Plantactinospora sp. BC1: one gene and its partner. The protein of the gene in region 1 interacts with the protein of each later gene in a pairwise test. Links are inferred from orthologs where the notes say so. Each region holds a gene or a part of one and is shown in the gene's direction. Other genes may lie near its edges.

What was found.
Region 2: the proteins of C6361_RS25730 (region 1) and C6361_RS35025 interact in binary tests that used the Escherichia coli proteins (3 or more experiments, as listed by UniProt). The link is inferred for Plantactinospora sp. BC1 from one-to-one orthologs.

The regions. Positions count from the first base shown.
Region 1 is NZ_CP028158.1:5,883,338-5,888,232, reverse strand. The notes cover bases 962-3,956. They hold C6361_RS25730 (cysteine desulfurase family protein), read left to right. Parts: upstream 962-1,867; coding sequence 1,868-3,046; downstream 3,047-3,956. Other genes in these bases: mnmA (tRNA 2-thiouridine(34) synthase MnmA), read left to right, coding at 3,145-3,956; C6361_RS25735 (electron transfer flavoprotein subunit alpha/FixB family protein), read left to right, coding at 962-1,664. In the rest of the region: C6361_RS25740 (electron transfer flavoprotein subunit beta/FixA family protein), read left to right, coding at 1-676; more of C6361_RS25735, read left to right, coding at 705-961; more of mnmA, read left to right, coding at 3,957-4,224; C6361_RS25720 (methionine synthase), read left to right, coding at 4,451-4,895. UniProt on the Escherichia coli protein: Master enzyme that delivers sulfur to a number of partners involved in Fe-S cluster assembly, tRNA modification or cofactor biosynthesis. Catalyzes the removal of elemental sulfur from cysteine to produce alanine.
Region 2 is NZ_CP028158.1:7,976,045-7,980,850, forward strand. What follows is about bases 1,001-3,906. They hold C6361_RS35025 (sulfurtransferase TusA family protein), read left to right. Parts: upstream 1,001-2,289; coding sequence 2,290-2,523; downstream 2,524-3,906. Other genes in these bases: C6361_RS35020 (cysteine desulfurase family protein), read left to right, coding at 1,033-2,184; C6361_RS35030 (carbohydrate kinase family protein), read right to left, coding at 2,543-3,517; erpA (iron-sulfur cluster insertion protein ErpA), read right to left, coding at 3,886-3,906. Also shown: coxB (cytochrome c oxidase subunit II), read right to left, coding at 1-861; more of erpA, read right to left, coding at 3,907-4,254; C6361_RS35045 (glycerate kinase), read right to left, coding at 4,544-4,806. UniProt on the Escherichia coli protein: Sulfur carrier protein involved in sulfur trafficking in the cell. Part of a sulfur-relay system required for 2-thiolation during synthesis of 2-thiouridine of the modified wobble base 5-methylaminomethyl-2-thiouridine (mnm(5)s(2)U) in tRNA.

The DNA.
Region 1 (4,895 bases):
CAACGAGATGGACGAGTACGCCATCGAGGAGGCGTTGCGGATCAAGGAGGCGCAGGGCGGCGAGGTGACCGTGCTGACCATGGGTCCGGAGAAGGCCGCCGAGTCGATCCGCAAGGCGCTGTCGATGGGACCGGACAAGGCCGTGCACGTCCTCGACGACGCCCTGCACGGCTCCTGCGCGGTGGCCACCTCCAAGGTGCTCGCCGCCGCCCTCGGCCAGCTCGGCGCCGACCTGGTGCTCTGCGGCGCCGAGTCCACCGACGGCCGGGTGCAGGTCATGCCGCACATGCTCGCCGAGCGGCTCGGCATCGCCGCGCTGACCGGCGCCCGCAAGCTGACCGTGGAGGGCGGCAACCTCACGGTGGAGCGGCAGACCGAGGAGGGCTACGAGGTGGTCGCCGCCGCGACCCCGGCCGTGGTCTCGGTCTGGGACACCATCAACGAGCCGCGCTACCCCTCCTTCAAGGGCATCATGGCGGCGAAGAAGAAGCCGGTGCAGACGCTCTCCCTGGCCGACCTGGGCATCGCCGCCGACGAGGTCGGCTTCGCCGGCGCCACCAGTACGGTGCTCGACCACAGCCGCCGCCCCGAGCGGTCCGGCGGCGAGCGGATCACCGACGACGGCACCGGCGGCACGAAGCTGGTCGAGTTCCTCGCCACCGAGAAGTTCGTCTGAGCGCGACCGGGAATCAGGAGGAGAAGTCATGACCGAGGTTCTCGTCGTCGTCGAGGCGACCCGCGAGTTCGGCGTCAAGAAGGTCACGCTCGAACTGCTCACCCTCGCCCGCGAGCTGGGTACGCCGGCAGCGGTGGTGCTCGGCGGTCCCGGCGCCGCCGCCGCGCTCGGCGACAGGCTGGGCGAGTACGGCGCGGAGAAGATCTACGCGGCCGAGCACGAGGAGATCGACGGCCACCTGGTGGCGCCGAAGGCGACCGTACTGGCCGAGCTGGTCCGTCGGGTGCAGCCGGCCGCCGTGCTGCTCGCCTCCAGCCAGGAGGGGAAGGAGATCGCCGCCCGGCTGGCGGTCAAGCTGGACAACGGCATCCTCACCGACGTGGTCGGACTCGCCGCCGACGGCACCGCCACCCAGGTCGCCTTCGCCGGCTCGACCATCGTCACCTCGAAGGTGACCCGCGGCCTGCCGCTGGTGACCCTGCGGCCGAACTCGGTCACCCCGAGCCCGGCCGCCGCCACCCCCACCGTCGAGCAGCTCGACGTCACGCTCGGCGAGACCGACAAGCTCGCCCGGGTGGTCGAGCGGGTCGCCGAGCAGAAGGGCAGCCGGCCGGAGCTGACCGAGGCGTCGGTGGTGGTCTCCGGCGGTCGCGGCGTCGGCAACGCCGACAACTTCAAGCTGGTCGAGGAGCTGGCCGACCTGCTCGGCGGCGCGGTGGGCGCCTCCCGGGCCGCCGTCGACTCCGGCTTCTATCCGCACCAGTTCCAGGTGGGGCAGACCGGCAAGACCGTCTCGCCGCAGCTCTACGTGGCGCTCGGCATCTCCGGTGCGATCCAGCACCGGGCCGGCATGCAGACCTCGAAGACGATCGTCGCGGTGAACAAGGACGCCGAGGCGCCGATCTTCGAGCTGGCCGACTTCGGCGTGGTCGGCGACCTGTTCAAGGTCGTACCGCAGGCGGCCGAAGAGATCCGCAAGCGACGATAGCCGGAAGTACGCCCTCGGCGGGTCACCAACCCGCCGACGGCGGTGTGACGTGCGATACCCGGCCGGGCGCCCCCAGGGCACCCGGCCGGGTTTCGTCGCTGGCCAGGGGTGTGATCCGCGCTCGGGGCGGTGCAGCCGGGCCGGTGACGCACGGCCGGGCGGCCGGGTGGGCGGTCCGGACCCTGGCACTAGGCTGGACGTTGATGACTTACCTTGATCACGCGGCCACCACTCCGATGCTCGAAGAGGCGTTGGAGGCGTACGTCGCGACCGCTCGCGAGGTCGGCAACCCGTCGTCACTGCACGCCGCCGGCCGGGTGGCCCGACGCCGGGTGGAGGAGTCCCGCGAGCGGGTCGCCGCCGCCCTGGGCGCCCGACCCTCCGAGGTGGTCTTCACCGGTGGCGGGACCGAGAGCGACAACCTCGCGGTCAAGGGCATCTTCTGGGCACGCCGGGCCGCCGACCCGGGGCGGATCCGGGTGGTGGCCAGCGCGGTGGAGCACCACGCGGTGCTGGACTCGGTCGAGTGGCTGGCCGCCCGCGAGGGTGCGGCGGCGAACTGGCTGCCGGTCGACCAGACCGGTCGACTCGACCCCGACCGGCTGGCGGCGGAACTCGACGCGCACGCCGACGAGGTCGCCCTGGTCACCGCCATGTGGGCGAACAACGAGGTGGGCAGCGTCCAGCCGATCGCCGCGCTCGCCGAGGTGGCCGCCGCGTACGGCATCCCGTTCCACACCGACGCGGTGCAGGCGGTCGGCCAGGTACCGGTCGACTTCGCCGCCAGCGGGGTGGCCGCGCTGACCGTCACCGGGCACAAGCTCGGCGGACCGGTCGGGGTGGGCGCGCTGCTGCTCGGCCGGGACGTCGGCTGCACACCGGTGCTGCACGGCGGCGGACAGGAGCGGGACGTCCGCTCCGGCACCCTGGACGCGGCCGGGATCGTCGCCTTCGCGGTCGCGGTCGAGGCGGCGGTCAAGGCCCAGCAGGAGTACGCGACGCGGGTCGCCGCGCTCCGCGACGACCTGGTGGCCCGGGTCCGGCAGGCGGTGCCGGAGGCGCTCTACAACGGCGACCCGATCGAGCGGCTGCCCGGAAACGCGCACTTCTCCTTCCCCGGCTGCGAGGGGGACGCCCTGCTCATGCTCCTGGACGCGCAGGGGATCGCCTGCTCGACCGGGTCGGCCTGCTCGGCGGGGGTGGCGCAGCCCTCGCACGTGCTGCTGGCGATGGGTGCCGACGACGACCGGGCCCGGTCGTCGCTGCGGTTCTCGCTCGGGCACACCTCGACCGCCGCCGACGTCGACGCGCTGGTCGCCGCGCTGCCCGGAGTGGTCGAGCGGGCCCGCCGGGCCGGCGCGGTCAAGTCGGCCCGGAGCTGACACCCTCCAGGTGTCAGGAAGGGCCCCGCACCGCGAAAAGGCGATATGAAGGGGCCCTTCCGCACCGGCTAGGCTCGTCAGGTGGAGGGGATGGACCGGTGAGGGTACTGGCAGCGATGTCCGGCGGGGTCGACTCGGCGGTCGCCGCCGCGCGGGCGGTGGAGGCCGGACACGACGTCACCGGGGTGCACCTGGCGCTGGCGCGCAATCCGCAGACCTACCGGACCGGTGCCCGGGGCTGCTGCACCCTGGAGGACTCCCGGGACGCCCGGCGGGCGGCGGACGTGCTCGGCATCCCGTTCTACGTGTGGGACCTGGCCGACCGGTTCCACGAAGACGTGGTGGAGACCTTCGTCGCGGAGTACGCGGCGGGGCGTACCCCGAACCCGTGCCTGCGGTGCAACGAGAAGATCAAGTTCGCCGCCGTACTGGACCGGGCGGTGGCGCTCGGCTTCGACGCCGTGGTCACCGGTCACCACGCCCGGCTCGGCCCGGACGGGCTGCTCCGGCGCAGCGTCGACCTCGGCAAGGACCAGTCGTACGTGCTGGCGGTGCTGACCCGGGAGCAGCTCGACCGGTCGATCTTCCCGCTCGGCGACTCAACCAAGGCACAGGTACGCGCCGAGGCGGCCGACCGGGGCCTGGCGGTCGCCGACAAGCCCGACTCGCACGACATCTGCTTCATCGCCGACGGCGACACCCGGGGGTTCCTCGCCGACCGGCTGGGCGAGGCGCCCGGCGAGATTGTCGACGCCCGCACCGGTGCGGTGGTCGGCGCGCACAGCGGCGCGTACGCCTACACGGTGGGGCAGCGCAAGGGGTTGGCGCTCGGCGTGCCGGCCCCGGACGGGAAGCCCCGGTACGTGCTCTCGATCACCCCGAAGACCAACACCGTGACGGTGGGGCCGGCCGAGGCGCTGGAGGTCCGCACGGTGAGCGGCGAGCGGCCGGTCTGGACCGGTGGACCGGTGCCGACCGACGCCTTCGACTGCGAGGTGCAGTTGCGGGCACACGGCCAGGTGGTGCCGGCCACCGTCCGGCTCGACGGGGCGGCGCTGCGCGCCGAGCTGCGCGAGCCGGTCCGTGGGGTGGCGGCCGGGCAGGCGATCGTGGTCTACCGGCCCGATCCGGGCGGCGACGTCGTGCTCGGCTCGGCCACCATCAGCGCCGCCGCCTGAGAACGTCGCTCCGGTGCCGCATGCCGGGCAGTGCCGGAATGGACCGTCGGTGCCGGGTGGCCGGGCAGTGCCGGATGGACCGCCGGTGCCGGGTGGACTGCCGGTGCCGGGATAACCTGCCGACGTGACCGATCAACAGCAGCTGCCCGACCAACCGGCGGACTCGACGGCGGCGACCGGGCCGGCGTGGCCCTGGCCGGCCGGGGCGGCCTCCGGCATCGGCTCGATGCCCGGCACCGACATCGCCGAGGCCCAGCGGATCGTGCTCGGCGAGCTTCCCGTGCCGCACCTGCCCGAACTCCCCGCCAGGGGACCCGGTGCCGACCTGGTCGGCCGGAGCGCCGGGCTGCTGGTGGACCTGCCGGTCGAGCTCTACGCCGCCCGGTGGCGGATCGCCGGGCGTCCGGGGCGGGACCTGCGTCAGGCCCTCGACCTGCTGGAACGTGACCTGGACCAGATGACCGAGCAGGCCGGCGAGTTCACCGGCACCTTCAAGGTGCAGGCGGCCGGACCGCTCACCCTGGCCGCCAACGTCGAGCTTCCGGTCGGCGGTCGGATGCTCCGCGACCCCGGGGCGGTCCGGGACCTGACCGAGTCGCTCGCCGACGGGCTGCGCGGGTACGTGGCGCAGGTCCGCCGCCGGCTGCCCCGGGCCACGGTGCTGCTGCAAC
Region 2 (4,806 bases), 2.1 Mb from region 1 along the record:
GTCCTGCGTCGACTGGCCGGCCCGCTTCGCCTCGATGAACCGGTCGTACTCGTCCGGCGAGACGACCCGCAGCTCGAAGTTCATCATCGAGTGGTACGTGCCGCACAGCTCGGCGCAGCGCCCGACGTACGCGCCCTCGGTGTCGAGGCTGCTCACCTCGAAGACGTTGCGGACGTTACCGGGGAAGACGTCCCGCTTGAAGAGCAGCTCCGGCACCCAGAACGAGTGGATGACGTCCCTGCTGGTCTCCTCGAACCGGATGCTGCGGCCGGTCGGCAGCACCAGGATCGGGATCACCTCGCTGGTGCCCAGCGTCGAGGCGACCGTGTTGGCCTCCTCACCCGGCTCGTCCCGGTAGTTGAACTGCCAGTTCCACTTGAAGGCGACCACCTCGACGGTCACGTCGGGGTTGCTGGTGACCTTGTTCACCCCGGTCTGCACGATCGCCGTGTAGTAGAAGAGCACGGCGACGACCAGGATCGGCGCGATGGTGTAGAGGAACTCCATCGGCATGTTGAACCGGGTCTGCACCGGCAGCGCCTCGCCCCGCTTGCGGTAGCGGATGATGCACCAGAAGATCAGGCCCCACACGAAGACGCCGACCGCCAGGGCGGCGATGGAGGAGCCGATCCAGAGGTCGTACATCCGGTGGGACTCGGGGCTGATGCCGCCCTGCGGCCACCCGAACCCGTCGAACGTCCGGCCGACGTCACAGCCGGTCAGCAGGGCGAGCAGCGCGGCGCCACCGGCTCCGAGCGCGGCCAACCGGCCCACCGACGGGCGCGTGCCGCGCCCTCGGGCGTCCCGGGGACTGCTCTGCCGTACGGCCGACGGCCGTACCTCCGAACCCCTTGCGACCACCTGGTCCTGCCTCCCTAGCGCGCCGCGGCGTCGGAGTTGTCGACACCGGCGGCAAAGGCGTCACCGACGGTCGCAGATTACTCGACCTGCGTCGGCTGGACGGCCTTGGGGTCCGCGTCCCCACTCTGCCGGGGGATCTTGCCCGATCCGGCGCCGGGTTACGGTTTGCTGGTGAGCGAGCCTCCGGTCTACTTCGACGCGGCCTCCGCGGCACCGTTACACCCGGTAGCCCGGCAGGCGCTGCTCGCCGCCCTGGCGGACGGCTGGGCCGATCCGGCCCGGCTCTACGCGCCGGCCCGCCGGGCCCGCCAACTCCTCGACGCGGCGCGGGCGGCCACCGCCGAGGTCCTCGGGGTACGCCCCGACGAACTCTCCTTCACCCCCAGCGGTACGGCCGCGGCGCACGCCGCCGTGCTGGGCGGGCTGGCCGGGCGGCGCCGGGCGGGCGGCACGCTGGTGCACTCGGCGATCGAGCACTCCGCGGTGCTGCACGCGGCGCAACGGCACGTGGCGGCCGGCGGCGACGCCACCCCGGTACCGGTGGACCGGTCCGGGCGGCTCGACCTCGACGCCTGGTCGTCGGCGGTGGCCGGCCCCGGGGTGGCCCTCGGCACGTTGATCAGCGCCAGCCACGAGGTGGGTACGGTCCAGCCGGTCGCCGAAGCCGCGCGGGCCTGCGCGGCCGTCGGGGTGCCGCTGCACGTCGACGCCGCCCAGTCGGTGGGCCGGGTGCCGGTGCCGGAGGGCTGGTCGATGCTGTCGGCCAGCGCGCACAAGTGGGGCGGGCCGCCCGGCGTCGGGCTGCTGGTGGTCCGCAAGGGCACCCGCTGGGAGTCGCCGTACCCGGCGGACGAGCGGGAGGCCGGCCGTACCCCCGGGGTGGGAAACCTGCCCGCGATCGTGGCGGCGGCGGCCGCGCTGCGCGCGGTGCACGCGGAGGCCGCGGCGGAGGCCGCCCGGCTCGGACCGCTGGTCGACCGGATCCGGGCCACCGTGGCGGCGACGGTGCCGGACGTGGAGGTGGTCGGCGACCCGGTGCAGCGGCTGCCGCACCTGGTCACCTTCTCCTGCCTCTACGTCGACGGCGAGGCGCTGCTGCACGCCCTGGACCGGCGCGGCTTCGCGGTCTCGTCCGGCTCCTCCTGCACCTCGTCCACGCTGCGCCCGTCGCACGTGCTGGAGGCGATGGGGGTGCTCTCGCACGGCAACGTCCGGATCTCGCTGCACCGGGAGAGCACCGAGGCGGAGGTGGAGCGCTTCCTCGCCGAGCTGCCGGGGATCGTGGCCGGGCTGCGCGCCGAGGCCGGGGTGCTCGGACTCTGACCCCGGCCCCGGCGGGCCGGTTGGCTCGACCCCGCCCGGCGTCGGACAATCGCCGGAGGGCCGACGACGATCGGAAGGACGTACGCGAGTGCCGGGAGGTCAGCGGTGAACGCTCCGGACGAGGTCGTCGACTGTCTCGGCCAGCGCTGCCCGCTGCCGGTGATCGCGGCGGCCCGGCGCCTGCCCCAACTGCCGGTCGGCGGCGTGCTCCGGGTACTCGCCGACGACCCGGCCGCGGCGATCGACATCCCGGCCTGGTGCCGGATGCGCGGACAGGAGCTGGTCGGTACCTCGACCGTCGACGGCTCCCCCGCGTACGACATCCGCCGCGCCCACTGACCGCCGACCGCGCTCCGGCTCAGCCCAGGTGCTGCCGGACCTCCTCGGCGGCCTGGTCGCCGTACGACTCGGCGAGGCGCTTGACGAAGAGGTCGCCCCGGACCTCGTACTCCTGGGTGCCGACGGTCTCCAGCACCAGCGTGGCGAGGAGCGAGCCGATCTGGGCCGACCGCTCCAGGCCCAGTCCCCAGGAGAGTCCGGCGAAGAATCCGGCCCGGAAGCCGTCGCCCACCCCGGTCGGGTCGGCGATGTGCAGCTCGCGGGCGATCGGCACGTGGATCCGCTCGATGTCCCGGCCGACGATCTCGACACCGTCCTTGCCCAGCGTGGTGACCCGGATCTTGACCCGCTCCAGCAGCTGGTCGTCGGTGAGCCCGGCCTTGCTCTGGAGCAGCGACTTCTCGTAGTCGTTGGTCAGCAGGTAGTCGGCGCCGTCGATCAGGCCGAGTACGGCGGAGCCGTCCATCCGGGCGAGCTGCTGCGACGGGTCGGCGGCGAAGGCGTACCCCCGCTGGCGGCACTCCTCGGAGTGCCGCAGCATCGCGTCCGGGTCGTTGGCGCTGACCAGCACCAGGTCGAGCCCGCCGACCCGGTCGGCGACCGGGGCCAGCTCGATGTTGCGGGCCTCGCTCATCGCACCGGCGTAGAAGGAGGCGATCTGGCACATCTCGGTGTCGGTGGTGCAGACGAACCGGGCCGTGTGGGCCACCTCGCTGATGTGCACCGAGGCGCAGTCGACGCCGTGCCGCTCCAACCAGGACCGGTAGTCGTCGAAGTCGGCGCCGACCGCGCCGAGCAGCACCGGCCGCAGGCCGAGCTGCGCCATCCCGAAGGCGATGTTGGCGGCGACGCCGCCCCGGCGGAGCACCAGCTCGTCGACGAGGAACGAGAGTGAGACCTTGTGCAGCTGGTCGGCGATGAACTGATCGGCGAACCGGCCCGGGAAGTGCATCAGGTGGTCGGTGGCGATCGAGCCGGTGACGGCGATCTTCATGTCGGCCCTCGGAGTTGGAGACGGGATTACGGCCGGGTCAGCCTACCGGTCCGTCGTCGGCCACGTCCCCGATCGATCGGGTACCGGCCAACCCGAGGTCACCTGCGGCTCACCGCCCGGCAAGGTCCGCCGCCCGGCAAGGTCCGCCGCCCCGGGCGCCCGCGGCGCGCCCGCGGCCGCCGTGGACCGCCGCCAGCCGGCCCGGGTACGCGAGGACGCGCCCTGGAACGCCGAACGGGCCGCTCCCGACGCGGCGGCGTGACGGACTCTCCGGGTAACGTCACGCCCCCGCGCGGGGCGACCCGCTCAGGTAACCAGTATGGAGCAGTAGATCGGGATGTACCGGGTAAACCGGGACAAAGCACCGATCAGTGGAACGAATCACCGCACGCGCACGAGTTCTGCGCGTTCGGGTTGTCGATGGTGAAGCCCTGGGCGTCGATCCGGTCGGCGAAGTCGATGGTGGCGCCGGTCAGGTACGGCGCGCTCATCCGGTCGACGACGACCTCGACCCCGCCGAAGTCACTGACCACGTCACCGTCGAGCGAACGCTCGTCGAAGAAGAGCTGGTAACGCAGGCCGGAGCAGCCACCCGGCTGCACCGCGACCCGCAGCCGCAGGTCGTCGCGGCCCTCCTGCTCGATCAGGGCCTTCACCTTCTGCGCCGCGACGTCGGTCAGGACGATGGTACTCGGAGCGGTTTCCGCGCTCGACTCGGTCTGCGCTGGCGTTGTCACGATGAAAGTCTCCCCTGCGCCGGTGCGATGTTTATCCGTACTGGCCAACGCTAGCCGGCTGGCCGGTGATTCCCAATGTGGGTACAAAATCGATTCTAGGCCGGTGCGACGCAGGTCACCCAGGCTCGGGGGGAACCCGCCCCGGCGTGCCGGATCGTCCGGTTCGCCGACCGGGGCGACCCGGTGCCGCGCGGGCACCGGAATGTGACGAACGCCCCAGACCCGGCACCGGGGCACGGCACACCCATACCCACCCCGCCGGTCCGGCCTGAGGTCGGCGGCCGGCCGGTCACCGGCTCCACTGCCCGGCCAGCCGGGCCGCCAGCGCCCGCAGGCCCTCGGCCGGCCGGCTCATCGCCCGCTCGACCCCGCCGTGCGGCTCCCCGCCGAAGTGGTCCACCAGGCTGTGCGTCTCGGTCACCCCGGCCGCCGCCGACTCGCGCCGCCCGGCGCTGACCCGGCCGGCCAGCACCACACAGGGCACCCCCCGGTCCCGGGCCGCCCCGGCCACCCCGGCCACCACCTTGCCGCGCAGCGACTGGTGGTCGAAGG